DNA from 4 places in the Bacillus stercoris genome. Region 1 is predicted to be linked to each of the others. Evidence: predicted binding sites of a transcription regulator. Region 1 holds the regulator's gene; each other region holds the start of a gene.
The links. The regulator LexA, encoded in region 1, represses DNA repair genes until DNA is damaged. The targets are predictions, from matches to a motif close to CGAACATATGTTCG.

Region 1 (7,880 bases):
GCATCATGGTAATCCCTAAACAGGCTGCCAATTAAAGATGTTCCATAGCCTAAAGCAATAAAAATGACTGAAAAGCCGAGCAAAAAAAACAAAGTATGAAACAGGCTTCTTTTCTGCAGCAGCAGCTTTTCTGTTTTTACATCATCCATGCTGACCCCTGTAATATATGACAAGAAAGCTGGGTAAAGCGGCAGGCAGCAAGGCGAAATAAAAGATAAAAACCCCGCTCCGAATGTCAAAAAATAATTTACGTCTCCCATGTCATCATCCCTTCATGATTTGACATTCCTTCAAGTTATGACAAAATCATTTCATTTTTTTAACACTTTCACCTGAAGGATTTCTATTTTCAGAAAAAACTTATATAATTTAATTTGACATTGAGATATTGTACTCCTTCTCATTTGAAAATTAGTATAAATATGGATATAATATAAACATTCAACTTGAAGATTTAATGTATGAAAGGATACATCCCTGTGATTAGAGAGCATCTATTAAATGAAATTGAAAAAAAAAGAGCAGAGCTGCTGCAAATTGTCATGGCGAACGGAATGACATCTCATATTACGATAGAGCTCAGTCAGGAGCTTGACCATCTTCTCATACAATATCAAAAGCAGCGCCTTCGAGCAGTAGCGGGTGATGAATGATCGCAAAATAAAAAACCCGTATAAGGGTTTTTTATTTTATAACCATGTTTCTCTATATCATAATCTTTACGTATTATTTCGTTTGATTATTCATGGCTTTCATCATTTGATTGATTTTCTTTTGAGAAGGTTTCATTCCCATTTGCATCATCATCATGCGTAACATTTGTTCATTAATAGGCGGATTCTTTTTCAGGTAGCTCATCATATATTTACGAGCAATAAAAAACCCGAGTGCAACACCTATGAGCAATGCAACAACGCCCACTAGGATGCCAACCCATAAAGTCATTTTATTTCCTCCTTCATGTTGTCTAGTTTAAAGTGTACTAAACCAAAAGCTATTATACAACATTTACATCTCTTTTTCTTCGGTTTTAGACAAAATTTCTTTCTTTCACCGGATTTAGCCACCCGTAACGCTTCGAATTGAAATCCATCGCTAAAAAGCAAGGGCTTACTTTTCTTAACACTTCAAAGAATATCGTTTCTGCCTCATAATCTCCCGAAGCCACTATTTCTATCATGTGCTCCTTCATCATAAATGTCGCATGGCCTTTTGCTTTTGGCAAAGCTATTCTATAAATATAATCCAGCTGCCTGTAATCCGTTTTGTTTAAATTCATTTTTAATCGCTGATGCATATGTAAAATCGGGATTGGTTGTGTAATATATTGAATCTGTTTCTCTGTCATTTCATACTGCTGCTTTTCAAGGCTTGTCCAATGATAGTCTTGAAACAGCTCAAACATAACCGATTCCCGCCCGAAATAGTGATTGGCAAACTCCTCTTTTATCAGGTACGTATAGTAGTGACGTTCCATCTTTTCATCCCCTTTTCCAGCAGCATTTCATTTGCTCTCTATTATACAAAAGAAGAAAAGAAAGAATTGTCTATTACTGTTAAACAGCCAATACTATTTTTGTCGGATAAACAAGAAAAAGAGGATGATTTGACTCATCCTCTTTCAAAGACTTACTTGTTAATTAATGCCTTTACTCGATTCACTACGTTCGGTACTGAGAAGCCGTATTCGTTAATGATGGTTTCACCAGGGGCAGATGCACCGAATCGGTCTATGCCAAGTACGTCTCCTTCAAGCCCCGTGTATTTGCCCCATCCAAATGATGAGCCCATTTCAATTGCTAGGCGTTTTTTCACATCTGCAGGAAGGACTTCGTTTTTGTATTCATCAGATTGTTTCTCAAAACGGTCCATTGAAGGCATGCTGACAACAGAAACATCGATATTTTCTTTTGCCAATTCTGCTTGCGCTTCAATCGCAAGACCTACCTCAGATCCTGAAGCGATGAGAAGAGCGTCAGGTGTTTCGTTTTTAGATTTAGAAACAACATATGCACCTTTTTCTACTCCTGCCAATGCTTCTTCAGGCGTTTGATCGATGGTAGGAAGGTTTTGGCGTGTTAGCACTAGCGCTGTTGGCTGATCAGTGCTTTGTACTGCAAGCTTCCACGCTGCTGCTGTCTCATTGCCGTCTGCAGGACGGATCAAAGAAAGCTTAGGCATCGCACGGAGTGAAGCAAGCTGTTCAACAGGCTCGTGCGTCGGGCCGTCTTCACCTACAGCAATACTGTCATGTGTGAAGACATATGTGACAGGAAGGCCCATTAACGCTGCAAGGCGAATAGAAGGACGCAGGTAATCAGAGAAGACAAAGAAAGTTCCGCCGAATACACGCAGTCCGCCATGAAGCGCCATACCGTTTAATGCTGCACCCATCGCAAATTCACGTACACCAAACCAGAAGTTTTTGCCTGAGTAATCAACCGCTGTAAAATCACCGGCATTTTTAATTGTCGTTTTGTTCGATCCCGCTAGGTCGGCAGAACCTCCGACAAAGAAAGGAATTTTTTTCGCGAGTCCGTTGAGAACTTCACCGGAAGATGCACGGGATGCTAGGCTGCTTCCTTTTTCATAAACAGGAACCTCTTGATCCCAGTCCTTCGGAAGCTCTCCTTTGATTGCCAGTTCAAGCTGTTCAGCAAGTTCAGGATAAACTTCTTTATATTTAGCGAATTGAGCGTTCCATTCCTGTTCTTTTTTCTCGCCTGATTCTTTAACAGCTGCAGCGAAATGCTCATATACTTCTGACGGAACGTAGAAATCTTCTTCATATGTCCACGCGTAAGCTTCTTTTGTTAATTTGCTTTCCTCTTTACCAAGCGGCGCGCCGTGAACACCGGATGTACCTGCGCGGTTAGGCGATCCGAATCCGATTGTCGTTTTCACTTCAATTAATGTAGGTTTCTTATCATTTTGGCGTGCTTTTTCGATAGCCGCTGTTAATTCTTCAATATTGTTTCCATCCTCAACATAAAGAACTTCCCAATTCATTGCTTCAAAACGCTGTTTTACGTTTTCAGAGAATGAACGGTTCAGATCTCCATCGAGAGAGATATCATTAGAATCGTATAGTACGATTAGACGGCCAAGCTGAAGATGTCCTGCGAGTGAAGCGGCTTCAGAAGAAATCCCCTCCATTAAATCACCATCACCGCAAATACTGTATGTATAATGATCGACTACGTTAAATGAATCACGGTTGTAAGTTTCCGCTAAATGGCGTTCAGCGATTGCCATACCGACTGCCATGGCAATTCCTTGGCCAAGCGGACCTGTTGTCGCATCCACACCGGCAGTATGTCCGAATTCCGGATGTCCAGGTGTTTTGCTGCCCCACTGGCGGAATCCCTTAAGATCTTCAATACTAAGATCAAACCCGCTTAAATGAAGCATGCTGTATAAAAGTGCTGACCCATGTCCAGCAGATAAAACAAAACGGTCACGGTTAAACCAGCCAGGGTTTGCCGGACTTACGTTCATAAATTTTGTCCACAGCGTGTATGCCATCGGAGCAGCCCCCATCGGCATCCCTGGGTGACCAGAATTTGCTTTTTCAATAGCGTCTATTGACAGTGTGCGAATGGTAGCAACTGATTTCTTTTCAATTGTATCCATAAAAATCCCCTTCCTTATGTGTTGTACCCTTACATCATAAATGTCTGACGACTTTTTCTCAACTGTTTCAGCTTAAATTTGAGAGAAACTTGTTGAATTTTGTCACATAAGAGTTTTGATTATAGTATATGCAAAAGAGGAATACGATATTGCCGTATTCCTCTTATATTAGTGAAGTTTGTTATTTCTTTGTTCTCTTTTTAGCTTTTCTGGTGTTACATCATTGCCTTCTGGATCAATGATTTTGACACTTTTCAAGGTGTTCTTCATAGAAGAACGAAAACCTTTCAAGTACTCTTGACGGAGCTTTTGCTGTTCGGCTTTTTCATCTTCTGTAATAACGCCAGCTTTTGCTTTAGCAGCAAGCTCATTAATTCTGGCAATTTTCGCGTTTGAAATCATGTTAAACTCCTTTATTTATTGCATTTTGTCTATATAGTACTAGATCAAAAAAAGTTTTACAACTGATTCACTCCGCTGTCTCTTCATTCTCTATGTATTCCTGAAAACGCCGGTGAACGGTTGCTTTAGAGACATCATAACCAAACCCTCTTAAGGTAGCCGCGATTTCAGCAAACGTCAGTTTATTCGCTCTCAGGCGGACGATCTCAGAGATTGGCACCTCTATTCTATCTTTTCCGCTGTTCTCGTGTTGGTTTTTTAAGTTTTTTTGCGGTTTAAAACCGTTTTTTACCGCACGCTTCATTCCCCGTTTGATTTTCATGTTGTGAATTTTACGTTGATACTCTTCGACAATGCTGACGATTTCCAGCACCATTGAGTCAGCCTCCGATAACTCCAATTCACCTCTGTGTGCAGTTGTATAGACTTTCACACCTTCTCTGTAAATGCAATGAAGCAGTGCGATTTTTGCGTTTCCCCTTCCGAGCCTTGTCTCATCCTGAACCAAAATGACATCGATTTCAGCGTTCTTAATCTCATCAAGCAGCTCAAATACACCATCCCGATCCATTTCATATCCGCTGGCTTTTTCAGAAATCACTTTGACAACTTCCATGCCGTTCTCAGCTGCAATGGCCGCAAGCTCTTCCTCCTGCCGCTTTAATGACGTTTCCTGTTGTTCTTTATTTGTGCTTACGCGGGCATAAATGAGTGCTTTCATTTTTTCTATCTGTCCTCTCTATCTTACAGTTGCCAATTCATATGCATCTTGATGCTTCTTTTTCAATGGGATCACTAATTCATCACCCGGCTGGATATCAGACGTCTGAAGATGATTTTTATCAGCTACCCATTCAATAAAATCATTTTTATTTATCTTTTTTGTATCAGCTACCTGATCAGCAATTGACCAGAGTGTGTCCCCTTGCTGGACTTCTATTTTAACATACTGATTAAGCTCCTGGCCGCTGCTTGTATATGACAGCATCAGGATAACCGCGCTCAAAATCACTGTGAACAGACCGACAAAAATAATAGATTCTTTACTCATGATCATACCCCCGACAGGAATGTTTGTTCGCATTTTTATAATTTCAGTATATACGAACAAACGTTTCTGTCAATTGTTTTTTTCGAACCTATGTTTGTACTGTAAGGAAAATCATGCTATAATCTTCTTAAAATCGACGTTTTGAGGTGCGAAAAATGACGAAGCTATCAAAAAGGCAACTTGATATCCTCCGTTTTATTAAAGCAGAGGTTAAATCAAAAGGATATCCGCCTTCCGTGAGAGAGATCGGAGAGGCTGTCGGGCTTGCGTCCAGCTCTACTGTCCACGGCCATTTGGCCCGATTGGAAACAAAAGGGCTGATCAGACGGGATCCGACAAAACCAAGAGCAATAGAAATTCTTGATGAAGAAGTAGACATTCCGCAAAGCCAGGTTGTTAATGTACCTGTCATTGGGAAAGTCACAGCGGGATCTCCCATTACAGCAGTTGAAAATATTGAAGAATATTTTCCGCTTCCTGACCGCATGGTTCCTCCAGACGAACACGTATTTATGCTGGAGATTATGGGAGACAGCATGATAGACGCTGGTATTCTCGATAAGGACTATGTCATCGTTAAACAGCAAAACACAGCGAACAATGGGGAAATTGTAGTTGCGATGACAGAAGATGATGAAGCTACGGTAAAACGTTTCTATAAAGAGGATACTCACATTCGCTTGCAGCCTGAGAACCCAACGATGGAACCCATCATTTTGCAGAATGTCAGCATTCTAGGGAAAGTAATTGGCGTGTTCAGAACGGTCCATTAATCTATTGATCTATCAGACGCATGAAATAACCCCCTCTTCCTTTACGGAGAGGGGGTTTGTTGTTCAAAAAAAGCAGGCTCGCCCTGACTTTTGGGTGCGAGCCTGAATAGGAGGAAAAAGAACATCATGTTTACACCAAAATTATCCACTAAAAGATTGTTGAAGTCAAGAAATTTTCTTTCCTTCAGGAAACTTTTAATCAACACATGCATGTTTATAATATTAGACGCTACCTTCTTAAAAATGTTTCATTCTTTGGATCGTGAAAGGATATGGTTTCATATTTATTAAGGGGCGAGGCGATTGAATATAATGAAAATTTAGCACATAGTTTATTTAGTTCATTTTTCTGTTAAAAACCGCTCACTTCTCTAAATCGTAGTGAGCTATATACAATAAGTAAATATGCATACCAATACTCCCTTCACCCAGACACTTATGCAGTTCTGAATGTTCAGATGAATGAATCAATAGAAACTTCCCCGGAACATTTAGCCTCACCAATCCCCCTTCTTTTAACCATATATGGTGTGTGATATCAAAAGGCCGTATCACCATAAAAGGACATATGTGTTTTTTCTTGTTTGTAATATCGAAGCCTGTCTTGAAGGGTTCCGGTATGAAATTCAAATTTGTGGCCGTCAGGATCGGTAAAATAAATTGATTTTCGATCGCGTTCATCTCGTTCTCTGCCAGGCAGAATATTGACATGAAGTCTTTTTAATTTCGCTGATACTTCCTCGAATTCATGATCCTCAATCGTAAAAGCAATATGAGTATAAGAAGACTTAATTTCATTTCTGGGGATGTCTGCTTCTTCATTAAGCGCAAGCCAGATGCCGTTCATATCAAAATATGCAGTTGTTCTCCCTTTTACCAGAAGCTTTGCGCCAAACACTTTTTGATAAAAATCAATCGATGTATCCAAATGCGAAACTGAAAATAGCAAGTGATTGATTCCTTTTATCTCCATAAACCATTCTCCCTTGAAAGCTGATCATCTACATATACGACCTTTTTCATAAGAAAGTTTCATACAGCTGAAAAAAATACCAGTGTAAACAAAAACGGATTGTTTAAAATAATCACTGTAATCGTCATGACCATTATGACTGAGATCGAATTGCCGTGTTTATCACTTGTTTCTCCCAAGAATTTTCTTCAAAAAATAACAATTTAGGTGGTCAAATGAAACATATCATTGCGCTTGCTTCAAAGATTGCTTTCACTCTCGCCCTTTTATATGTGATTTTGGACAGAGTCTATCACGCATCCTTTTTGAGCGTGATGTTTATTGCACTTTTCTTGGGTTTTGTTTCCTATCTATCTGGCGACATGCTCGTCTTACCGAGAACAAACAATATTACAGCTTCACTTGCTGACTTTGGTCTTTCTTTCGTGATTCTTTGGGTCTTTGTTTTAACCCAAACAAGAAACGATTTTTCACCATTTGGAGCTGCTCTTCTGTCCGCTGCCTGTCTTACTGTATTTGAATACTTTTTTCATCGGTATTTACTGAAAAATGTGCTTGATGAAAATTTCCGAAATGAACTGTCAGCCAGAGATAACACGTTGCAGTATCAAACGGAAACCGCGGACGAGCTGTTTCCCGAAACGAATGAGAAGCATAAGGAATAGGAGGCTGTCTAATTGCCTCCTATTTTTCAGTAGCTATTTTTGAGAAAACGGGACATCTCTTCTGTAAAATCGTAAAACCTCTCATTTTGAGTAACAGCTCTGCTTTTTAAAGAAAAGATGCCGAACAAAGACTTTCTAAAGCCTGTGCTCATTTCTATCTGGATACTTAAACCTGTTTTTGACTTATTTGCAATATTATTCGGACTAACGCCCGCATGCGGATGGTCTGTATTGAGCAATACAGCAGGAAAACCGGCATGTTGCAGCTTCTCAACTAAATCTGCCGCTCTTACGCGATCTGTACCGCCAACTTCGATCTGCTGATCTTCTTCTGCGTATCCGTGCAATGAAATGACATATTCATGATTTTCCGTCATTTTCAG
Region 2 (7,880 bases), 1.7 Mb from region 1:
TGGCATACCTCGCATGGAACGTATACGTCAGGAAGGAAGTGCATTTCAATTTTAATAATCCCGTCTCCGCGGCAGGCTTCACATCGCCCGCCCTTCACGTTAAAGCTGAAACGGCCTTTTTTATAGCCGCGGACCTTCGCTTCATTTGTCTGCGCAAATACATCGCGAATGTCATCAAACACACCGGTGTATGTCGCAGGGTTGGATCTCGGCGTTCTACCGATTGGCGCCTGGTCAATGTCGATGACTTTGTCTAAATGGTCCAAACCTTTTATCTCTTTATGGCTGCCGGGCTTCGCTTTCGCTTTATGAAGCTTTTGCGCCAGCGCCTTATGCAAAATTTCATTAACGAGTGTACTCTTTCCTGAACCGGAAACACCTGTAACTGCTGTAAACGTCCCCAGCGGGAACTTGGCATTCACTTTTTTCAGGTTGTTTTCTGAAGCGCCTTTCATTTCAATGTAACGTCCATCCGGCTTTCTTCTTTCAGGAGGCAATGGGATAAACTTTTTCCCTGATAAATAGCTGCCAGTTAATGAGTTTGGATCTTCCATCACTTCTTCCGGCGTACCTGCAGATGTCACCTGTCCGCCGTGAATGCCGGCACCCGGTCCAATATCTATTAAATAATCCGCTGCCATCATCGTGTCCTCATCATGTTCGACAACAATCAGTGTGTTCCCGAGGTCTCTCATATTTTTCAGTGCGCTGATCAAGCGGTCGTTATCACGCTGATGCAGACCGATAGACGGTTCATCTAAAATATAAAGCACACCGGATAAGCGCGAGCCAATTTGAGTCGCCAGCCTGATGCGCTGTGCCTCTCCACCGGACAGCGTTCCCGCTGCCCTGCTCAATGTCAGGTAATCGAGGCCGACTTTATCCAGAAAGCTTAAGCGCTCCACAATTTCGCGCAAAATCAAATTAGCGATCTGCATATCCTTCTCAGAAAGGGTAAGGCCTTTGAAAAAGGCGAGTGCATCGGCTACAGACTGCTCGGTAATTTTTCCGATGTGGCGTCCGTCAACCAATACGGCAAGCGCCTCTTTCTTTAACCGATAGCCTTTGCACGTCGGACAAGACTTCTGAGACATATACTGCTCCATTTGTTCACGGATAAAATCAGAGCTTGTCTCCTTATAGCGTCTTTCAATGTTGCGCAATACGCCTTCAAATTGAATTTCACCTTCACGTATTTGACCAAAATCATTTTCATATCGGAAATAAATCAGGTCGTCTCCGCTGCCGTACAGCACTTTATCCAATTGATGCTTCGGCAGATCTTTGACCGGCACATCCATATCAATCCCGTAGTGGGTGCAGACTGCCTCAAGCAGCTGAGGATAATATTGTGAACTGATCGGTGTCCAAGGGGCGACCGCATTCTCCTTCAATGACAAATCTTGATTGGGGATGACAAGGTCGGCATCCACTTCAAGCTTCATTCCGAGACCGTCACACGTCGGACACGCCCCGAACGGACTGTTAAACGAAAACAGGCGCGGCTCAAGCTCACCAATTGAAAATCCGCAGTGCGGACAGGCATGATGCTCGCTGAACATCAGCTCTTCCTCACCGATGACATCAATCATAACCCGTCCTTCACCTAAACGGAGCGCCGTTTCCAATGAATCTGACAGCCGGGCTGCCACGCCTTCTTTCACCACAATCCGGTCAATGACAACCTCAATGGAATGCTTCTTATTCTTTTCTAATTCGATATCGTCGGAAAGCTCAGCCATCTCGCCGTCAATTCTGACTCTGACATAGCCTTGTTTTCTAATCTGTTCAAGCACCTTGACATGAGCGCCTTTTCGGCCCGAGACAATCGGCGCCAGCACCTGAAGCTTCGTCCGTTCCGGGTATTCCAGAATTCTGTCCACCATTTGCTCGATGGTCTGGGATGTAATCTCAATTCCGTGCTCCGGGCAATGAGGCTTCCCTACTCTCGCATATAAAAGACGCAGATAATCATAAATCTCCGTTACCGTACCGACAGTAGACCTCGGATTGCGGCTCGTTGTTTTCTGATCGATGCTGATGGCGGGAGACAGGCCTTCAATTGCATCAACATCAGGCTTATCCATTTGCCCTAAAAACTGGCGGGCATAAGCAGACAGCGATTCGACATACCGTCTCTGTCCTTCAGCATATATCGTGTCAAAGGCAAGGGAGGATTTACCTGATCCGGACAAACCCGTGACAACGACAAGCTGATCTCTCGGAATCGTTACATCTATATTTTTCAGGTTATGCGCCCTGGCTCCCTTCACCTCTATCCGATCCATAGCCATTTGTTCATCATCCTTCCGCTTTTAGCTCTAAAAGTAAATCGCGAAGCTCCGCGGCTCTTTCAAAGTCAAGCGCCTTGGCGGCTTCCTTCATTTCATGCTCCATCTGTTCAACGACTTTCTGGCGTTCTTTCTTCGTCATTTTCGACAGCTTCGGCGCGGCTTTTGCTTTGTATTCCGCTTTATCCTCAGCTGCTACTGTGGCACGAATGACATCGCGAATTTCTTTATTTATCGTTTTCGGCGTAATGCCGTGCTCTGCGTTAAACCGCTCCTGCTGCTCGCGGCGTCGTTTTGTTTCGTTAATCGCAATTTCCATAGACTTCGTTATTTTATCGGCGTACATAATGACGCGGCCTTCCGCATTTCTCGCTGCCCGCCCGATGGTCTGGATCAGCGAACGCTCCGAACGAAGGAAGCCTTCCTTATCCGCATCCAAAATCGCAACTAAGGATACTTCGGGAATGTCCAGGCCTTCCCTCAGCAGGTTGATGCCGACAAGCACATCGTACTTGCCAAGGCGCAGGTCACGAATAATTTCAATCCGTTCAAGCGTCTTAATCTCAGAATGCAGATAGTTTACTTTAATGCCGATTTCCTTTAAATAATCGGTCAGATCCTCTGACATCTTCTTTGTCAAAGTTGTCACAAGCACCCGTTCATTCCGCTCGATTCTTGCTTGAATTTCGCCGATCAAGTCGTCAATCTGGCCTTCGATTGGACGAACGTCGATAAGCGGGTCAAGAAGCCCCGTCGGACGAATGATCTGTTCGACCATTTCATCTGTGTGTTCAATCTCGTACGGCCCTGGTGTTGCTGATACATACACGATATTATGCATATGCTTTTCAAATTCCTCAAAACGAAGCGGACGGTTATCAAGCGCTGATGGAAGCCGGAAGCCGTGATCCACGAGCACCTGTTTCCGCGCCTGGTCTCCGTTAAACATGCCGCGCACCTGAGGAATGGTCACATGCGACTCATCCACTACGATCATAAAATCGTCTGGGAAATAATCAAGCAGCGTATACGGCGTTGAACCTGGAGGCCGCAGCGTCAAATGTCTTGAATAGTTCTCGATACCCGAGCAGAAACCCATTTCACGCATCATTTCAAGATCATATCTTGTCCGCTGCTCTAAACGCTGCGCTTCAAGCAGCTTGCCGTTTTCGTGCATAACTTTCAGCTGTTCCTCAAGCTCTTTCTCGATATTTTGAATCGCTTTCTCCATTTTCTCGGCCCGCGTTACGAAGTGGGACGCCGGGAAAATCGCAACATGATCACGATCGCCGAGAATTTCTCCTGTCAGCGCATCCACTTCCCGAATCCGTTCAATTTCGTCACCGAAAAATTCAACTCTGATACAATGCTCATCACGGGATGCCGGGAAGATTTCCACTACATCCCCGCGCACACGAAATGTACCGCGCTGAAAGTCGATATCGTTGCGGGCATATTGAATGTCTACAAGTTTTCTGAGCAGCTCGTTGCGCTCAATTTCCATTTCACTCCGCAATGACACGACCATTTCCCGGTATTCCTCAGGCGAACCGAGGCCGTATATACAAGACACACTCGCAATAATAATGACATCTCTACGCTCAAACAGAGACGATGTGGCGGAGTGTCTCAGTTTATCAATTTCATCATTAATACTAGCGTCTTTCTCTATAAATGTATCCGTTTGAGGCACATACGCCTCCGGCTGATAATAATCATAGTAGCTGACAAAGTACTCGACAGCATTGTTCGGAAAAAATTCCTTGAACTCACTGTAAAGCTGTCCAGCAAGAGTTTTGTTATGGGCAATCACGAGAGTCGGCTTATTGACTTCTTTAATCAAATTGGACACCGTAAATGTTTTCCCAGTTCCTGTCGCACCCAGCAGAGTCTGATGCTTCTTGCCTTCCTGAATTCCTTTTACAAGCTTTTCAATGGCTTTCGGCTGATCTCCCTGGGGCTGATATTTCGAGACTAACTCAAAGCGATCTTTCACAAAAATAAGCCTCCGTTTCTTTAACGAAATCTTCCTATAGATATAGTAACACAATGGAAAGCAAAATCACTAAAAATACGAACTAAAGTTCGGTGGTTTTTTATTTCCAGCTGTTTTTGTGTATAAAAAACCTGCTTTTTAAACGTAAAAGCAGGTATTCGGTCTTTATATTCATTATGTCCGATTATTCTTCTTTTTTCTCTGCAGCTTTTTTGGCCATATACAGTCCGCCAGCCACAAGAGATACAACATCCAATCCTACAATAAAATACGTTTCTGTATAGCCTTTTAAATAAGAGGCAAACAGCAATGCAGCTGTTAGAGCGATCGCCACATAATGATTAAACGTGACTCTAGTAAATAGAACGACAAGCATAAAAGGGAAAAACAATGCAAAAACGGCTTTTGTAATCAACAAAAACCCTCCTCAGGGATTCTTCATCTGATCTGATTATAGTAAAAAATGAAGAATCGGACAATCATGCATTCGCTCCCTCTCCTACACCATACCCCTTTTCATCCAAAATCAATCACCATATTTGCATTTTTGGTGCTGGACATTGTTCTGCTGTCCCACACAGCGGCACTTTTTCTATTACATCATCAAGTCCGCCGCCAGATTCCTAGAATAAAAGAAAATAGGTATACAGCACCAGTTCATCCGTATATTTCATGATAATATAACTAACTTAACTATTCATTTTATTTAGGACTTTCTGCGTTTGACAGCATTTTCCTGAAAACCTACAATGGAATGATAGTGTTTACTATCATTTTTAAACACAGGCTCCGCCATAAAAAGACTAGAGAGAAAAATAAAATGAAGGAGAGAGGGGTTTCAACTATGTATTCTGTTTTATTTCGCCAGGCAGAAGAGTCCAGCCAGCTGGCTGGAGCAAAAGGAATGAATTTGATTAAATTGACCAAACACGGTCTTCCTGTTCCGGACGGGTTTATTATTCAAACGAACGCGCTCGCACGTTTTATGGAGGACAACCAGCTTCAAGAGACTAGCAAGAGCGTCGAAAGCGAGATCATTTCCGGGACATTTTCGGAAGAGCTGAAAAATGAGCTGACTAGTTCTTTTTATCAGCTTAGAGAATCATATCGATCCGTAGCCGTGCGTTCTTCATCTGCTTCGGAAGATTTAGAAGGCGCCTCATTCGCGGGTCAGTATGAAACCTACTTAAATATCAAAACAGAGGAAGAGTTTCTGGCTAAAGTGAAAGAGTGCTGGGCCTCATTTTTTTCAGGGCGGGTCAGCAGCTATAAGAAAAAAATGAACAATCAAATTACAGAGCCGTTAATGGGAGTGGTCGTTCAGGGGCTGATCGATTCAGAAGTGTCAGGTGTTATTTTCAGCCGCAACCCTGTTACCCATGATGATAGAGAGCTTTTAATCAGCGCCAGCTACGGGCTGGGTGAAGCTGTCGTTTCAGGAAGTGTTACCCCAGACACGTTCATTGTTCATAAATCTTCGTTTGAGATTCAGAAAGAAATAGGGGCAAAAGAAATCTACATGGAGTCTGCGGCAGAAGGAATTGCTGAAAAGGAAACGAGTGAAGACATGCGCAGCCGTTTTTGCCTTACAGATGAACAAGTGATTGATTTGGCTGAAATCACAAAAAAAACTGAAGACCTGTACGGGTATCCTGTTGATATAGAATTTGGAATTGCTGATCATCAAATATACCTTCTGCAAGCTCGCCCGATTACAACCATTGAACAGGACAAAAAAGCGGCAGAAGAAAAACGCAGCTTCATGATTACCGATGCTGATATGAATGACTTCTGGCTTAACATGGAGTCTAATATTGAAGGTCCGGTGAGTCCGTTATTTTCATCCTTCATCGTGCCGGCATTGGAATATGGCTTAAAGAAGAGCATGCAAAAGTTCCCGATTGGTGTTGTTGTTGATGAAGTAAAACTTTATCGCGGACATATTTATTCCAAAAACCAAGGAGGACAACAGCCTCCTTCTGAAGACTGTGGCAAAGAGCTTTTCCCAATTTTATCGGAGCGTATGTATGACATCATCAATCACACCTATCTTCCTTTTTACCGGACACTGGACCAGCTCGCACAAACTGAGCATACTGCAGAAAGCGCACTGGATGCTTTTCGACACCTAAAGGCATTTTATCTCACGGCTTATGAAGAGCACTTCAACATCGTTTTCCCGCAAATCCTTTTAACAAACAAACTGCAAGCGATGTATCAGGACATTCAAGGAGAGTCCGAAAACGCTCATTTTTACGAGATGCTGACAGGAAAAATGAACAAATCACTGGAAACTGACCGTTGCCTATGGCTTTTTTCCGTTGAAGTTCAGGAGAACCCGCACCTTCTGGCCATTTTTGAAAACAACAAGCCTGAACAGCTCCAAGAGAAATTGGAACAAACAGATGAGGGAAGACGCTTCCTGAAGAATATCCATGAATTCTTGCAAGAATACGGATGGAGATCTGTAAAAAGTCATGATCTGATTGAACAAATCTGGGCGGAAAATCCGTATTTTGCTCTGGCCAATATTCAAAATTATGTCCGTAATGGCTATCATTTTGACAATGAATTTCAGAAAACGAAAGAAAAACGAGAGAAATTATACAATGAATTCTTGAAAAACATAGAAGATCCCGATTTACGCACAGAATTTGACCGCTTTTATCAATGGACGCTGAACGCTGCAAATATAAAAGATGATCACCACTTTTATATTGACGCCATGCTGGATGCCAAGGCGAGAATCTTTCTGCTGAAGGTAGGTGAATTGCTGGCGGAAAACGGTGTTATTCAAGATCGTGAGGATCTTTGGTTCTTATATGACGACGAAGTGGAACACGCGCTTCTTCACCCTGTATCCCTGCAAGAAAAGGCTGAAAAACGCAGGAAGACCTTTCATGAGTATGAGCTGGCCCAAGCCCCTGCCTATCTCGGCACTCCGACAAAAGAACAGCTCAAAGCAGCTGAAGAAATCGTCGGCGCTGTGATAGAGGATGAAAAAAACACAGAGAATCATATTTTTGGCATTGCGGCATCAAGCGGCATTGCGACAGGTCCGGTGAAGATCATTCGGGACGCCAATGAATTTTCTCAATTCGCGCCTGGGGACATACTTGTTTGCAAGATGACCACACCGCTGTGGACCAGCCTGTTTCAAGATGCCAAAGCGGTTATTACAGACACGGGCGGCATTTTGTCTCACGCTGCGATTATCGCCCGTGAATACGGCATTCCAGCCGTTCTCGGCACACGCACGGCAACAGAAAGACTGCGAGACGGAGACATCATCACGGTTGACGGAAGCAGCGGCAAAATCACAGTTGTCAGCCGGTCCTGATGCGTCCCCTCTTTCTTATACAAGCGGGGCAGGTGTATACTTGTCCTGCCAGTATATTCGTGAGGTGAAACGTATTGAGACCGACAAACAAGAGAATCCTTGACGCTGCCATGCAGCTGCTCGTCCAAAAAGGATATCGCGCAACGACTACAAAAGAAATCGCAGAAAAAGCAAATGTAAGTGAAGCGACGATTTTCAGGAACTTTAAAAACAAACAAGGACTAGTTGAGGCTTTGCTTTCTCAGCATTCTAC
Region 3 (7,880 bases), 550 kb from region 1:
CGATGAATGTGCTGAATTCTCTTAAGTATATGCATTTATTTCTTGATCTCGGCTGGAATGTACTTATTTATGATCACCGCCGGCATGGCCAAAGCGGCGGAAAGACGACCAGTTACGGGTTTTATGAAAAAGATGATCTCAATGAGGTTGTCAGCTGGCTCAAAAACAAAACAAATCATCGCGGATTGATCGGAATTCACGGTGAATCGATGGGAGCTGTGACCGCTCTGCTTTACGCTGGCGCACACTGTGAAGATGGCGCTGATTTTTATATTGCCGATTGTCCGTTCGCATGTTTTGATGAACAGCTTGCCTATCTGCTGAAAACGGAATACAGGCTCCCGTCTTGGCCCCTGCTCCCTATCGCCGACTTCTTTTTGAAGCTGAGGGGCGGCTATCGCGCTCGCGAAGTATCTCCGCTTGCTGTCATTGATCAAATCGAAAAGCCGGTCCTCTTTATTCACAGTCAGGATGATGATTACATTCCTGTTTCTTCAACCGAGCGGCTTTACGAAAAGAAAACCGGACCGAAAGCGCTGTATATCGCCGAGAACGGTGAACATGCCATGTCATACACCAAAAACCGGGACACGTACCGAAAAACGGTGCAGGAGTTTTTAGACAAAATGAAGGTCTCAACATAATAAAAAAGCGAAAGGCCTCGTCGGCTCTTTCGCTTTTTTATTTCACAAAACGTCGGTAATATCATCCATATGTTCTCTGATCCATTCAATCGCAAGGTCTATCGTTGTAAACTCCTGCGTCTCGAAGGTCATTTCATCCTGCAATAGCCAAACATCTTTCTTGACGGATTCTGCTCCTCCAATTGACCAGTGAAGCAAGGTATAGGGATGGTTTTGATTCAGGAAGGATACCCACGTTTTATTTTGTGCTGTGTTCTTCATTGCTTTCAGCTTTTGTTCCACGTTTCGCGTCTCCTACTTTACTAATATGCTCATTCTGGGGCTGAGCATTTCAGCCGGGCTTTTCAGCGCCAATGTTTTGGCTTTTTCATTGTAATCGATCGTCATTTGATCGTCAAAAAACACTTTTTGCGACGATTGGATATACAGCGGAATGCCGTTCGTTTCCAGCTGCTCGCACTGTCCCGTTAATTCTTCTGTCAGCCAGATTGTCGGTACACCGCTTACCGCGCAGCCGCATCCTTCTGCATCATAACGAAGCTGGGCTTTTTTTCCCGGGTTGGCGTCGAACGCCTGCTGCAGTGCCTGTTTCGCTGCATCTGTCACATGTATGTTCATAAGGTGAAACCCCCGTTTTCATCATTTTCGCTATTGTAGCATACAACACTGCCATTCGCATGGTTTCTGCCTTTTTTCCACCGCTTCGCATTTTCTTCTGCAGCCTTGATCCATTCATCTTTCCCTTGCATGTATTGTTTGATGCTATCGGAATGCTGGGCCGCCAGCCGTTTTTTGAGAACGGCGTATTCTTTCGCTATGCTCGGATGAGCTCTGAGATAATCTCTGAATAACAGATGCCTTTCAATAGCAGGGTTTCCCTGTTCGTACAGATGGACATGATGGGTTCGTTTATTTCCGCCCTTTTGGAAATAACGCCTGCCCGCTATGCCGTTCTCACCTTTTGGCATATAGCCGACAGCCTTCATTTGTTCATCAAATTGGCTCACGGCCTCAATGCTTCTGACTTCAATTAACATATCAATGATTGGCTTCGCTGCCATGTTCGGTATCGATGTGCTTCCGATATGATGAACGGCGATCATCTCCGGCCCGAACACCCGCTTCAGCCGTTCTTTTTCTTCATCGAAACCTTTCGTCCATTTTTCGTTGTAGGGAACGACCTCAACTTTTCTTTTCGGATACAAATGAAAGACCGACAGCAATAGATCCTGCGCTGCTTTGACGGTTTCTGCTTTTTGGAATCCAGCCTGTGTATAGAGTGACACGGCCGGGATATTTTTCTCGGCTGTGACTACTTCGATTTTCTCAGCGTCTTCGTTCTGATCAATGACAAATTGCAGAAGTGCTCGTCCAATTCCTTTTCTAAAACCGTCAGGATGCACAACAAGCCTGCAAATGGTGAGATGATGCATGTTTTTCTCATATGAAATGACACCGATCAGCTTGCCGTTTTTCCGATATCCCGCAAACCGTTCATGAGATGCTTGAATATCCTTCACCTTCTCTTGTAAAGCCGGAATGCCGTCAAAACCGATAATCTCTGTTTCCTTTATGTAAGATGGGATCTGTACGGCTATAATCTCACGGGCTATTGTGTCTTCCTTATGCTGAAGAAATTCAATCATTCGTGTTCTCCTGAAACAGCCGCTGTCTTTCGACTTTTGAGACGCGGACTGCATACGACTCGTACCAAACACTTTTTCCTTTTTCTTTTGCCGCTTGATGTTCAGTGTGATGCTTCCAAAGGATAATTGCGTTCATACTGTCCCAATAGGAAACTGTGATGCCCCTTCCATCCGCTTCACGAACGCTTTCCACGCCTAAAAATCCAGGCTGATCCGCTGCAAGCAATACCATCCGCTCTGCCGTTTCTCCATATCCTGTGTCAGTTTCGCTTTTGACAGAAGAAAAAATGACGGCATAGTAAGGAGGCTCAGGTGTTTTTGATAAAAAATCCATCATATTTCCCCCTCATATGTTTTTGACAAACAGTACCCTGTCTTGGCCAGGGCCATCATAGTTTGCAAACACTGAGATGCCATTTACCGTCTTGGTGCCCTTTTCAATATCAAACCCCAATTTTGTGTGATATGCGATTGATACTTTATTCACTGGTGAAGTGACGCACTTCACCCGGGTGCATCCTCTTTGTTTTACTGTTTCAATAAATACATCGTATAATTGTTTTCCAATTTGCATTTTTCTGAAATCCGGATGCACACCGGAAAAATGAATGTACGCCGTTTCAGGATCCGATTGCGATTGAAACCCGATTAAAAATCCGGTCATGCTATTATGTTCAGATGCAAGAAAGCTTGTGTCCTGAAAATGCTCAAAAAATAGTCTCGGCAATTTTTCTTTCAGCTGTCTGCCGCCCCACCATTCATTCATTACAGACGTTACCATTTCATAATCTGAAGACGTGATTGTTCGAATATCCATTACGATTTGATCTCCCTCCGTCTGGCAAAACGAATGTTAGCTCTTTTTCTCACAATATAAAAATTATATTTTGCCTGGCTGGAATTGTAAATGCCTTCTTTCCTGTATCATACGTTTCCAGACTGCCGAGGGAACAATATTTGATCATTTTACACATTTCTCCCCCAAGCAGGAGGAGAGACTTTACAGCACAATATCAAGCACTTGATCAAGTTTCAGCTTATAAAGCTGGTCCTCATCTCCTTTTATCCATACTGCTTTTTCAAACTCTTCATACCGGCAGATTTTCCCGGTGCAGCGGACAATTTCACCGTCCTGAAAGCAGCTGACAGTGATATCCTGAGCAAACTCCATCGCGGTGCAAAGCGTTTGATTCATCTCTTCCAGCTTATCGGGATCAAGGGTCGGCTTTTGCAGCTTCTGTTTATGCCGCTTTCTCTCCAGCAGGCTTTGCTTATGTTCCGGCAGAAACATCCTGCTTCCTTCCCACAGCAGGTTGCCCCTTTTTAAATGATCGTTCATTTATAGTGCCCCCCTATTTTAGCCGCACGTTCAAATGCCTGGCCTGCCGCTGTCAATGACGCCGCCCTGATGATTGCTGTATCGCCGAATCGATTTTTAATGCCGTCCATCACATAGCCTAGGCTCATTTTCTTTGCATAATCCTGAAATAAATTGAGCTGCCATATGTCATCAGATGAGAGCTGAGACAGATTGACACCGAGGCGGCGGACGGGTTTCCCGTCCCAAAATGTAAGAAACAGCCGGCATACAGCCTCATATACATCTTGCGTAGAATTCGTCGGTTCCGCCAGCTTCACTTGCCGATTGAAGCCCGTCGGCCAATCAAAATCAGCACCCCGGCAGCTCACTGACACCGTCTGCCCCATTACTCCGGCGTTTCGGCTTCGCCTGCACACTTCTTCACTCAGCTCCAGCAATACGACCTTGATTTCTTTGTCAAAGTGTTCGTAGTCTCTCGGGAGAGTCATTCCATGGCCGATCGCCTTTTGCCCGTCTAGAGATGAAGTTGATACAGGGGAATAATCAATTCCGTTTGCCGTCATCCACAGCACGTGGCCGTTAATGCCCCATTTCTTTTTTAAAAGATCGAGCGGAAAAGCCGCGAGCCCGCCGATCGTGCTGATGCCCATTCGATTTAAATGATGCTTCATGCGGCTCCCGACGCCAAACATGCTGCCCACCGGGAGCGGCCACATTTCGGTTTTTATATTTTCTTTCGTTAAGGTAAAAATACCGTTCTTATTCTTTTTGGCAAAATTGTCACACGCAATTTTGGCCAGCGCTTTGTTAGGGCCGATTCCAACCCGCGCATAAACGCCGATCTCCCGCATGATTCTGCCCTGAATGCTTTTCGCGATCTCCATCGGCGTCCCAAACAGCTTCTGGCTGCCTGTAATGTCCATGAACTGTTCATCGATGGAATAAGGCTCCACAAGGTCTGTATACTCCTCTAGAATAGCCGTAATTTGCAGTGATACATCAATATACCGCTGCATACGCGGCCGGAGCACAACAGCCTCAGGACACTTTTCCTGTGCCTCCCACAGCCGTGAAGCATTCACCACACCCTTTTGTTTCGCCAGCGGGCAGGCAGCCAGTACAACTCCGCCCCTTTTTTCAGGATCCCCCGAAACAATGACGGGCTTATTTTTCAAATGTGGATTTTCCGCTTTCTCTACAGATGCATAAAACGATTGCATGTCAACGAGAAAAATCACTTTTTCTTTCATCATACACACCTCTAAAAAGAACTTATGTTCGTTTTTCTATTATATGCGAAAGTATGTTCGTTTTATACTGGTAAATGATTCTTGTCTGACAGAAAATATGATCCAAGGGTTTGAGAGAAGAAAAACATTTAGTAGAATAAAAGCGAAGCATAAGGATAGGAGAGTCATAATGGAGAAATTTGTTGAAAAAATGATGGAACAGGCACTGCGTCAATACGGCAGAAACGTTGCTATAGATCCGTTAAGCCCGTATGAAAAACAAAGCCTGAAAGCAGCTCTAGAAGAGAGACGGAATGAAGAACCAGATGAGGATTTGCATGCGCATATAGAAGATATCATTTATGACTATGTCACAAACCAAGGCCTGTTCTCTTAAACGTATGACTGCCAGTGCTTTCAGCCGCTGATGCGGCTTCCCTTTAAAAACACCGCCTGATAACAAAGAAACAGTCTCAAAGCCATACGACAGCCCTTCAATGCTCGCGCAAAACGGAATAAGCTGTCCACGAACACGCGTGAATACACGATTACCATCCTTAATTCAACCGAAGAGATGCGCGCGCTCTTCTGTCATGCGGCATGACGGTTTTCCGCGTACTTCTTGATCTCATATCCGGCTTTGCTGCCGATATGCTCCGGCATCCCGGCGGCTTAAACTCCTTTACTGTTTCAAACAGACACCCTCCTGACCAATCGCTTTGCTTTTCATCGGATATATCATGATCTTCCTTCTGGCATCACCCTCAATTTCAATACGTAGCCATGTACGCCGTCAACACATAATGTATTGCCATCCAAACAATCTACAGACATACGACGTATCAATAACGAAATATTTTGAATCATCTATTGGATAAGGGAATTTTTTCATATATGATAGAGAAAGATCTTACCTACAGGAGAGAATATAATTCATGAAGCAATGGAAAGATATCCACCCGATCAGCTGGACAATTATAATCGGAACCATTTTTGGCAGAATGGCAACATCGATGAGCATTCCTTTTTTAGCGATTTATTTGACAGCCGTCCAAGGTGCATCAGCTTCCTATGCAGGACTGGTCATTGCCGCAAGCTCCTCAGTCGGCATCCTCGCAAGCTTTTACGGCGGATATATCTCCGATACATTCGGCAGAAAAAACATGATGCTTGTGTCCATTTTCGGATGGATGCTGGTATTTATGGGGTTTGCGGCAGCATCTCATCTCTGGGTGTTTTTTGTAGTCAACGCATTAAACGGCCTTTGCAAATCACTGTTTGAGCCCGCTTCAAAGGCTTTGCTGTCTGATATGACAGAAGAAAAAACAAGACTGCTTGTTTTTAATTTACGCTATGCAGCTATTAATATCGGCGTTGTCTTCGGACCCGTGCTAGGCCTGTATTTCGGCTCATCGCAATCGACCACGCCCTTTTTGGTGCCTGCAGTCATTTACGGACTATACGGACTTGTGCTTGCCAGCCAATTTAAAAAACATCCTTCTTTATCAGCATCAGACCAGTCCCGACATATGAGCGTAAGGGAAGCGTTTATGGTCACGCAAAAGGATTATCTTTTTACAATTGCTTTGGTTGGCATTACGCTATGCACCTTTGGCTACTCACAATTTAGTTCCACATTCCCTCAATATATGGCGCAAAACCCCTTGATCGGCAATGGAACGAAGCTGTACGGACTGATGCTGACATTAAACGCAATCGTAGTGTTGGCGACGCAATTTCCCATTGTCCATTTTGCAAAACGTTTTTCGCCGCTTTGCTCTCTGATGCTCGGTAATGTGATGGTTAGTATCAGCATGGCCATTTTCACCGTATCACACGGTGTTTCATCACTTGTGATGATTGTCATCACTTTTACAATCGGCGAAGTTCTTTTGTTCTCTATGATGGATTTGTTTGTAGACCAGATTGCAAAACCAGGATTAAAAGGCACTTATTTCGGGGCCATCGGTTTTTCCCAGCTCGGAAACGTCATCGGCCCCTGGGTCGGAGGGATATGTATAGACCTGTTTGGCGCTGGTCGGCCAATTTTTATTTTTTCTGTCCTGAGCGGCATTACCCTGCTCGGACTGCCATTTTTAGCGGTCGCCTATCGGCAGATGAAAACGGAAACCACAAAACACGGTTGCCGTCTGGAAAAACAGCTTTAAATAAAAAACGGGAGAAAATGAATCTCTCCCGCAAACATGAGGTGAAGAACATGAATATAGGCGATGTGATGTTTCAGCTGTTTGTATTTATCATATTTGCCGCTGTCATCTTTGCGGCTGTTACAGGCTTCAAGTATGCGAAAAACCGAAAAGCGCAGCTGGATCGCATTGAGAAAAAGCTGAACAGCCTGTCCAAAGATCACGATTAACAGCTTGGGGCAACGAGCTCTACCTTAATCCGGTCCGGATCCTCACAATAGACGGCATAATGCCCGTCTCCTCCGGCAAAAGGATGCCTGTCTCGGTACAACACACGATAGCCTTTTGCCGTTAATTTTTCGGTCATCTGATCGACTTGATGCTTGGATTCAGCATGAAATGCGAGATGGTTCAGACCGACTCGGCATCTATGGTATTCCGGCTCTAGAAAAGGCTCTTTCGCCTGCACAATTACTAGGTAAAAACCATCTTTCTTCCAGCTGATGCCTGAGCTCCATTTTTGGTACTCTTTATAGCCAAGTTCTTTTAAGAACCAGCCCCAAAACCGCCTTGACGTCTCCAAATCAGAGACATACAGTTCCAGATGATGCACAGTTTCATACCCTCCTTACCAGCACTTCCTCGACCTTATGCCCGTCTCCCTTACGCAAAATGAGATCTGATCTGAATTTAGTCGGCAGGATATTTTCATATAAATTCGGCCGGTTAACACTCTCCCAAATCGAGGCTGCCATCTCGTCAGCCTCCTGATCGGACAAGTCTTTAAATTTATGAAAATATGAATCAGGATTTTGAAAAGCAGTTTCCCGAAGCAGACGAAAACGCTCCAAATACCAAGTGAAAATCCGGCTTTCCTCCGCATCCACGTAAAT
Region 4 (7,880 bases), 880 kb from region 1:
TTAGTGAAAATAACATCCAATAAACGGCGCCGCCGAAGAATACCAGCAGCATAAACATCAACGGGACTTTGCTGCGTGTCTTGATGTGACTCTCTCCCTTTTTTTCTCTCATTTTACCATATATCGGATTCATATGATCTTTACATTTCTTTAAAATTAACTCAATAAAGCAATGATATGATGAAATAAAACCAATAAGGGTGAGGGGAGACAGAAAATGAAGAAAACGTATTGTCATTCCGGAGAGAAGGACTCAGAAGCGGTCTACTTAACTGTGAGAGGCTATCGAATTAAGCTGTCGCCTGAACAAATGAAACTGATTTCTACCGTAAGATAGTAAACATCAGAACAAAGGCAGCCACACAAGCGGCTGCCTTTTTGATTTAAGAATACTTTCTTTTCCGCTGTGCGAAATGCCTTTGAAACCAATCTTTCTTATATAAAAATGCGATGATCTCCAGCCAAAAACCCGGAATCTTTTTGGGGAATATCGGTTTTTTGTAGAGTGAATGATATGCTGATTTTAAGTCGTCCCACTGCGTGCATGTTTTTGTCTGCTCAAATCTCGCAACATCAATCACCCGCACCGCTCCGGTTTCTGTCAATATCAGATTCCGCAAATGAATGTCTGACGGGTTCAGTCCAGCTGCCCGGGCGTCAGAAAGCGCTTCTTCAACCTGCTGAATCATGTTATCACTGATTGCAATGCCTTTCTTCAGACAGTTATAAAAGGTTTCACCTTTAATATATTCCATAAGAATAAATGAATCGCCAGTTTCGTAAATGTCAGGATAGAATGCGGACCCGGCTAATTTTTCATAGATCGCGGCTTCTTTGACTGCTGTCGCTTGATACTCCGGAAAAAATACTTTCAGCGCCATTTTCCGGCCGCCTTCTGTTAAGGCAAATACATAGGCGCTTCTACCCTTGCCGATTAGTGTTAATTCCTCGGATTTCTCTTTGACTTTATCAAATCTGCTGTTTTTGCGGTATATGACTGAATGGGCCAGTTCCTCTGCTTTTGTCAGCATTTCATTCACCTTCTTTGCTCTATTTTATGCAGTCGTTTATAGGAAAATCATAAACTGTTCAGGAAAAAGAGCCTAATTCTAGTGTATCTGGTCTTGGAGAAGAAGGCTACTTATAAGCATAAATTGTGATAAAAGAGACATAGAGCGTTTATTTCCATTCTTGAAAAGCGCTTACAAATGGGATAGTATTAATTTTAAATAAAGCGCTTTCGTGAATATTCAAGGGGGAACATGCGATGACAAAACAGATTGTGACAGGGATTATCGGTGCAGGCCGCATCGGCAAACTTCATGTTCAAAATATAAGCCGGATTCCTCACATGAAATTAAAAGCAATCTCTGATATTCAGGCGAGCCGTATAAAAAGCTGGGCCGACAGTCATCAGATTGAATACATAACTTCTGATTATCGTGATTTATTACATGATCCTGAAATTGATGCTGTTTTTATTTGCTCACCTACAGCCGTACATGCTCAGATGATCAGAGAAGCAGCCGAAGCGAAAAAGCATATTTTTTGTGAGAAGCCAGTTAGTTTCTCTCTAGATGAAACAAGAGAAGCGCTTGCGGCCGTCCGGAAACATGGAGTAACACTTCAAGTCGGTTTTAACCGCCGCTTTGATCCTCATTTTAAGAAAATCAAAACAGTTGTTGAAAATGGTGAAATCGGTACACCTCACTTATTAAAAATCACGTCTCGGGATCCAGAACCCCCGAATATAGATTATGTCCGCATGTCAGGCGGCTTGTTTATGGATATGTCAATCCATGATTTTGATATGGCCAGATATATTATGGGAAGCGAAGTGACAGAAGTGTATGCAAAAGGGGTGGCTCTGGTGAATCCTTCTTTTGCGGAGCTGGGCGATATTGATACAGCTGTTATTACACTGACTTTTGAAAACGGTGCCATGGCCGTGATTGATAACAGCCGCCAAGCAGTGTACGGATATGACCAGCGGGTAGAGGTTTTCGGGACGAAAGGCTCTGCAGCGGCGGACAATAGCAGGCCGACGACGGTTGAAGTGTCAACCGCTGATTTTGTGATGAAGGATAAACCGCATTTCTTTTTCCTTGAACGCTATAAGGATGCGTATGAGGAGGAGATTCTCCGTTTTGCAGAAGCGATCGGCACAAATCAGGAGACTGCCTGCACCGGCAATGACGGTTTACAGGCCGAACGGATTGCAAGAGCAGCACAGCAATCGCTTGCTTTTGGCATGCCTGTCAGTATTGAGCACACTGAAAAAATCGCTTTTTAATCAAAAAGGATTACAATTCCGCAAGCTTGGGTATATACTCCATTGATACTTTAAGTAGGCGGTGGAGAAAATGAATACAGTACATGCTAAAGGAAATGTTTTGAACAAAATCGGAATTCCTTCTCACATGGTTTGGGGTTATATTGGCGTTGTCATCTTTATGGTTGGAGACGGCCTCGAACAAGGCTGGCTGTCTCCTTTTCTCGTGGATCATGGTCTCAGTATGCAGCAATCCGCATCGTTATTTACCATGTACGGCATTGCTGTCACCATCTCGGCTTGGCTTTCAGGAACGTTTGTGCAAACGTGGGGGCCGAGAAAAACGATGACGATCGGATTGCTTGCGTTTATCCTCGGTTCGGCCGCTTTTATCGGCTGGGCGATTCCTCATATGTATTATCCGGCTCTCTTAGGTAGCTATGCCCTTAGAGGCTTGGGATATCCGCTGTTTGCATACTCTTTTCTCGTGTGGGTATCATACAGCACCTCTCAAAAAATTCTCGGAAAAGCTGTCGGCTGGTTTTGGTTTATGTTTACGTGCGGCCTTAACGTACTCGGCCCGTTCTATTCCAGCTATGCGGTTCCTGCCTTTGGAGAAATCAATACGCTTTGGAGTGCATTGCTGTTTGTGGCGGCAGGCGGATTTCTGGCCTTATTTTTTAATAAAGATAAATTTACCCCAGCAAAAAAACAAGATCAGCCGAAATGGAAAGAACTGTCGAAGGCATTTACAATTATGTTTGAAAACCCTAAGGTCGGCATCGGCGGAGTGGTCAAAACGATTAATGCAATAGGACAATTTGGATTTGCCATCTTTCTTCCGACTTATTTAGCACATTACGGGTATTCGGTTTCGGAATGGCTGCAAATTTGGGGGACGCTGTTTTTTGTGAATATTGTGTTTAATCTTATTTTTGGCGCAGTTGGAGATAAACTTGGCTGGCGCAATACCGTCATGTGGTTTGGCGGTGTCGGATGCGGCATTTTTACGCTGGCGCTTTATTACACGCCTCAGCTGATCGGGCATCAGTATTGGGTGATGATGATGATCGCCTGCTGCTACGGCGCGGCATTAGCCGGCTACGTTCCATTAAGCGCTCTTTTGCCGACGCTTGCGCCTGATAATAAAGGCGCTGCCATGTCAGTGTTGAATTTGGGATCTGGTTTGTGTGCGTTTATCGCGCCGGGTATCGTGAGCCTTTTCATTGGACCGCTCGGTGCAGGCGGCGTAATTTGGATCTTTGCGGCATTGTATTTTTTCAGTGCTTTTCTGACGCAATTCTTGACAATTCCTGAGCAAGGAACAGATGTGTATACGGAGGAACGGTTTATCAGGGAAAATGTGCAGACAAATTTTGATAAAACGGTTAAGCAGTAGCCTCTTTGGTCAAACTAATCATAAACGTGTGCAAAGAGGTGTAGAGGGTGAAACGATTCAGCACGGCGTATCTTTTGCTGGGCATTCTTTGCTCAGCCGCAGTATTTCAAATAGGCGCTCCTTCCCGCGCGCTTGGCGCGGAAGTGGAGCACTATGAACCGCTGCAAGTACATGTGCAGCTTGAAAAGGTGTATTTGGACGGCGATGTCAGCATTGAGCATAAGCGTGAAAAAGTGCTTTCCATGGATGATTTTTGGGCGGCTTATGCCGGATGGACGCTTGTGGAACAAAAAAAGGGATATGTGCTCTTCCGGAAGCAAATGGACGATATTTCTCCGCTCAGCAAAGTGAACGGGTATATCGGTGTATCGGATAATGGAGTGATTTCCACTTTTCATGGGCGGCCTGAGCCAGCTTCCGAACCCATTCAGTCTTTTTTTCAAATTGATTTAGAAAGGCTGGAAAGCCACATGCAAAAAAATCTGTTGAAAGGCATTCCATTTCGGACAAAAGCGGAGTTCGAGGATGTCATCGAACATATTAAGACATACAGCGGGTAACGTCATCTGATTGAAGACATGTATTCATGTCTTTTTTTTCGTGAAAGAATGAGAGAGAAGCGAACGTATGTTAACTTTTCTATAAGACTTTGGCTGTTTTTATGGTACAATGAAGAACAGTCAAAGAGGTGAATGTGCGTGATTGAATTTGTTAAAGGGACGATTGATTATGTATCTCCCCAATATATCGTCATAGAGAACGGAGGCATCGGCTATCAGATTTTCACGCCGAATCCGTTTATATATAAGGAGAGAAACCAAGAAACGATTTTTACATATCATCATATCAGAGAGGATGCTTTTTCGCTTTACGGTTTTTCAACGAGAGAGGAGAAGGCGCTCTTTACAAAGCTGTTAAACGTGACCGGAATTGGGCCGAAAGGAGCACTTGCCATCTTGGGCTCGGGTGATCCGGGAGCGGTCATCCAAGCAATTGAAAATGAGGATGAAGCTTTTTTGGTCAAGTTTCCTGGAGTAGGAAAGAAAACCGCACGCCAGATTATTCTAGATTTAAAAGGAAAGCTGGCAGATGTTGTGCCTGAAATGATTGAAAATCTGTTTAATCATGAAGAAAGGCTTGAAAAGCAAACAGCTGAAACGGCTCTCGAAGAAGCACTTGAAGCCCTCAGGGTTCTCGGATATGCTGAAAAAGAAATCAAAAAGGTGCTTCCTCACCTTAAAGAAGAAATTGGGCTGACAACAGACCAATATGTGAAAAAAGCATTACAAAAACTATTAAAGTAAGGTGATGTTCATGGATGAACGGCTCGTCTCAAGTGAAGCAGACAACCATGAATCAGTGATAGAGCAAAGCCTGAGGCCGCAAAATCTGGCACAGTATATCGGACAGCATAAAGTGAAAGAAAATTTACGCGTGTTTATAGATGCGGCGAAAATGAGACAGGAGACGCTGGATCATGTTCTTCTGTACGGACCGCCCGGACTTGGAAAAACAACGCTGGCTTCCATTGTTGCAAATGAAATGGGAGTGGAATTGCGGACGACATCAGGGCCTGCGATTGAAAGGCCTGGTGATTTGGCTGCTATATTAACGGCGCTTGAACCGGGAGATGTATTATTTATTGATGAAATACATAGGCTGCACAGATCGATTGAAGAGGTGCTTTATCCTGCAATGGAAGACTTTTGCCTGGATATTGTGATCGGCAAAGGCCCTTCTGCCCGCTCAGTGCGGCTTGACCTGCCGCCGTTTACGCTGGTGGGAGCTACGACGAGGGTAGGACTATTGACGGCTCCTTTGAGAGACAGATTCGGCGTCATGTCACGCCTTGAGTACTATACACAAGAAGAACTGGCCGATATTGTCACGAGAACTGCGGATGTATTTGAGGTTGAGATTGATAAACCGTCTGCTCTTGAAATTGCAAGGAGATCTAGAGGTACGCCGCGCGTGGCGAACCGCCTGCTGAGAAGGGTGCGCGATTTCGCCCAAGTCCTGGGTGACAGCCGGATTACGGAAGACATTTCTCAGGATGCGCTGGAGCGGCTTCAGGTTGACCGTCTCGGTTTGGATCATATTGATCATAAGCTGTTGATGGGCATGATCGAAAAATTTAACGGCGGGCCAGTGGGCCTTGATACGATTTCCGCTACGATCGGCGAGGAATCGCATACGATTGAAGACGTATATGAACCATATCTGCTGCAAATTGGATTTATCCAAAGAACGCCGCGTGGAAGGATCGTGACACCGGCCGTTTATCAACATTTCCAAATGGAGGCTCCCCGATATGACTGAGTTTCCTAAGATCATGATGATTCTTGGTGCTGTTTTGCTTATCATCGGAGCAGTTTTACATTTTGTCGGCAAGCTGCCGGGAGATATTTTTGTGAAAAAAGGAAATGTCACGTTTTTCTTCCCGGTTGTCACTTGTATTATCATAAGTGTGGTATTATCAATTTTGCTTAATCTTTTCGGCAGAATGAAATAACAAAAGACTAGAATAAAGGTGAAGTTATCATGAAAGTCGATTTATTTGATTTTGAACTACCGGAACGTTTAATTGCACAAGTACCGTTGAAGCAGCGCGATGCTTCAAGGCTGATGGTGCTTGATAAACATACAGGAGAGCTGACTGACAGCTCGTTTAAACACATTATCAGCTTTTTTAACGAAGGTGATTGTCTTGTGCTGAACAATACCCGTGTGCTGCCTGCGCGGTTATTCGGCACAAAAGAGGATACCGGTGCGAAAGTGGAGCTTCTTTTGCTGAAACAAGAAACTGGCGATAAATGGGAAACGCTTGCCAAACCGGCGAAACGGGTGAAAAAAGGAACCGTTGTCACATTTGGAGACGGAAGATTGAAGGCAGTTTGCACGGAAGAGCTGGAGCACGGCGGCAGAAAAATGGAATTTCAATATGACGGTATTTTCTACGAGGTGCTGGAATCCCTTGGAGAGATGCCGCTTCCGCCATATATCAAAGAACAGCTTGATGACAAAGAGCGCTACCAGACCGTGTATTCAAAAGAAATCGGCTCTGCCGCTGCGCCTACAGCAGGCCTTCACTTCACGGAAGAAATTTTACAGCAGCTGAAAGATAAAGGTGTGCAAATTGAGTTCATCACACTCCACGTTGGCCTTGGAACATTTCGCCCTGTGAGTGCCGATGAAGTGGAAGAGCATAATATGCATGCAGAGTTTTATCAAATGTCGGAAGAAACGGCTGCGGCTTTAAACAAAGTAAGAGAAAATGGCGGCAGGATCATTTCTGTCGGCACGACCTCGACACGCACACTTGAAACGATTGCCGGGGAACATGACGGGCAATTTAAAGCATCGAGCGGCTGGACATCTATTTTTATTTATCCAGGCTATGAATTTAAAGCCATTGACGGAATGATTACAAACTTCCATTTGCCGAAATCGTCATTGATTATGCTGGTCAGCGCGCTTGCTGGAAGAGAAAACATTCTGCGTGCCTATAACCATGCGGTGGAAGAGGAATACCGTTTCTTCAGCTTCGGAGACGCGATGCTGATTATCTAATTTGAGAACAGGAGGCCTCATTAAAAGTGGCTGAACAACCAATACGCTATGAATTTATAAAAGAATGCAAACAAACAGGAGCGCGGCTGGGCAAAGTGCATACGCCTCACGGCTCCTTTGAAACGCCGGTTTTTATGCCGGTCGGCACACTGGCGACAGTCAAAACAATGGCGCCTGAAGAGCTGAAAGCAATGGATGCGGGCATCATTTTAAGCAATACCTATCACCTATGGCTGCGACCGGGTCACGATATTGTCAAAGAAGCGGGCGGGCTTCATAAGTTTATGAACTGGGACCGCGCCATTTTAACAGATTCAGGCGGTTTTCAGGTCTTTTCTTTAAGCAAGTTTCGTAATATAGAGGAAGAGGGCGTCCATTTTCGCAACCACCTAAATGGGGACAAGCTGTTTTTATCTCCGGAAAAAGCGATGGAGATCCAAAACGCACTCGGCTCCGATATTATGATGGCGTTTGACGAATGCCCGCCATACCCGGCAGAGTACGATTACATGAAACGGTCAGTTGAGCGGACAAGCCGCTGGGCGGAACGCTGTCTGAATGCTCACAACCGTCAGGATGAACAAGGACTGTTTGGTATTGTTCAAGGCGGAGAATATGAAGATCTGCGCACACAAAGTG

Region 2: a site for LexA is predicted at 4,366-4,379, ahead of uvrB (excinuclease ABC subunit UvrB). Genes of this name have one in related genera too.
Region 3: a site for LexA is predicted at 4,908-4,921, ahead of QA442_RS09865 (DNA polymerase IV). Genes of this name have one in related genera too.
Region 4: a site for LexA is predicted at 4,292-4,305, ahead of ruvA (Holliday junction branch migration protein RuvA). Genes of this name have one in related genera too.

What each region holds. Positions count from the first base shown of each region.
Region 1 is NZ_CP121861.1:2,423,758-2,431,637, forward strand. It holds gene ccdA (cytochrome c-type biogenesis protein CcdA) at 1-260, opposite strand, end outside; gene ynzD (aspartyl-phosphate phosphatase YnzD) at 480-653, shown strand; gene QA442_RS12905 (YneF family protein) at 727-945, opposite strand; gene sirA (sporulation inhibitor of replication protein SirA) at 1,031-1,477, opposite strand; gene tkt (transketolase) at 1,630-3,633, opposite strand; gene QA442_RS12920 (DUF896 domain-containing protein) at 3,802-4,035, opposite strand; gene QA442_RS12925 (YneB family resolvase-like protein) at 4,103-4,756, opposite strand; gene yneA (cell division suppressor protein YneA) at 4,775-5,092, opposite strand; gene lexA (transcriptional repressor LexA) at 5,242-5,859, shown strand; gene fosM (FosM family fosfomycin resistance protein) at 6,398-6,832, opposite strand; gene QA442_RS12945 (YndM family protein) at 7,048-7,497, shown strand; gene pghL (gamma-polyglutamate hydrolase PghL) at 7,524-7,880, opposite strand, start outside.
Region 2 is NZ_CP121861.1:742,807-750,686, reverse strand. It holds gene uvrA (excinuclease ABC subunit UvrA) at 1-2,294, opposite strand, end outside; gene uvrB (excinuclease ABC subunit UvrB) at 2,302-4,287, opposite strand; gene QA442_RS03835 (CsbA family protein) at 4,472-4,702, opposite strand; gene QA442_RS03830 (PEP/pyruvate-binding domain-containing protein) at 5,132-7,627, shown strand; gene QA442_RS03825 (TetR/AcrR family transcriptional regulator) at 7,702-7,880, shown strand, end outside.
Region 3 is NZ_CP121861.1:1,877,243-1,885,122, reverse strand. It holds gene QA442_RS09900 (alpha/beta hydrolase) at 1-644, shown strand, start outside; gene QA442_RS09895 (YqkC family protein) at 687-926, opposite strand; gene QA442_RS09890 (iron-sulfur cluster biosynthesis family protein) at 939-1,262, opposite strand; gene QA442_RS09885 (bifunctional GNAT family N-acetyltransferase/GrpB family protein) at 1,259-2,290, opposite strand; gene QA442_RS09880 (antibiotic biosynthesis monooxygenase family protein) at 2,283-2,627, opposite strand; gene QA442_RS09875 (GNAT family N-acetyltransferase) at 2,637-3,107, opposite strand; gene QA442_RS09870 (YolD-like family protein) at 3,291-3,629, opposite strand; gene QA442_RS09865 (DNA polymerase IV) at 3,626-4,864, opposite strand; gene QA442_RS09860 (YqzH family protein) at 5,031-5,237, shown strand; gene QA442_RS09855 (MDR family MFS transporter) at 5,776-7,008, shown strand; gene QA442_RS09850 (hypothetical protein) at 7,059-7,217, shown strand; gene QA442_RS09845 (VOC family protein) at 7,214-7,600, opposite strand; gene coaA (type I pantothenate kinase) at 7,605-7,880, opposite strand, start outside.
Region 4 is NZ_CP121861.1:1,546,765-1,554,644, forward strand. It holds gene QA442_RS22140 (DUF5412 family protein) at 1-238, opposite strand, end outside; gene QA442_RS07985 (hypothetical protein) at 218-337, shown strand; gene QA442_RS07990 (phosphotransferase) at 384-1,031, opposite strand; gene iolG (inositol 2-dehydrogenase) at 1,268-2,293, shown strand; gene QA442_RS08000 (MFS transporter) at 2,364-3,671, shown strand; gene bofC (sporulation cell-cell signaling protein BofC) at 3,719-4,231, shown strand; gene ruvA (Holliday junction branch migration protein RuvA) at 4,370-4,975, shown strand; gene ruvB (Holliday junction branch migration DNA helicase RuvB) at 4,986-5,990, shown strand; gene QA442_RS08020 (DUF2905 domain-containing protein) at 5,983-6,183, shown strand; gene queA (tRNA preQ1(34) S-adenosylmethionine ribosyltransferase-isomerase QueA) at 6,213-7,241, shown strand; gene tgt (tRNA guanosine(34) transglycosylase Tgt) at 7,268-7,880, shown strand, end outside.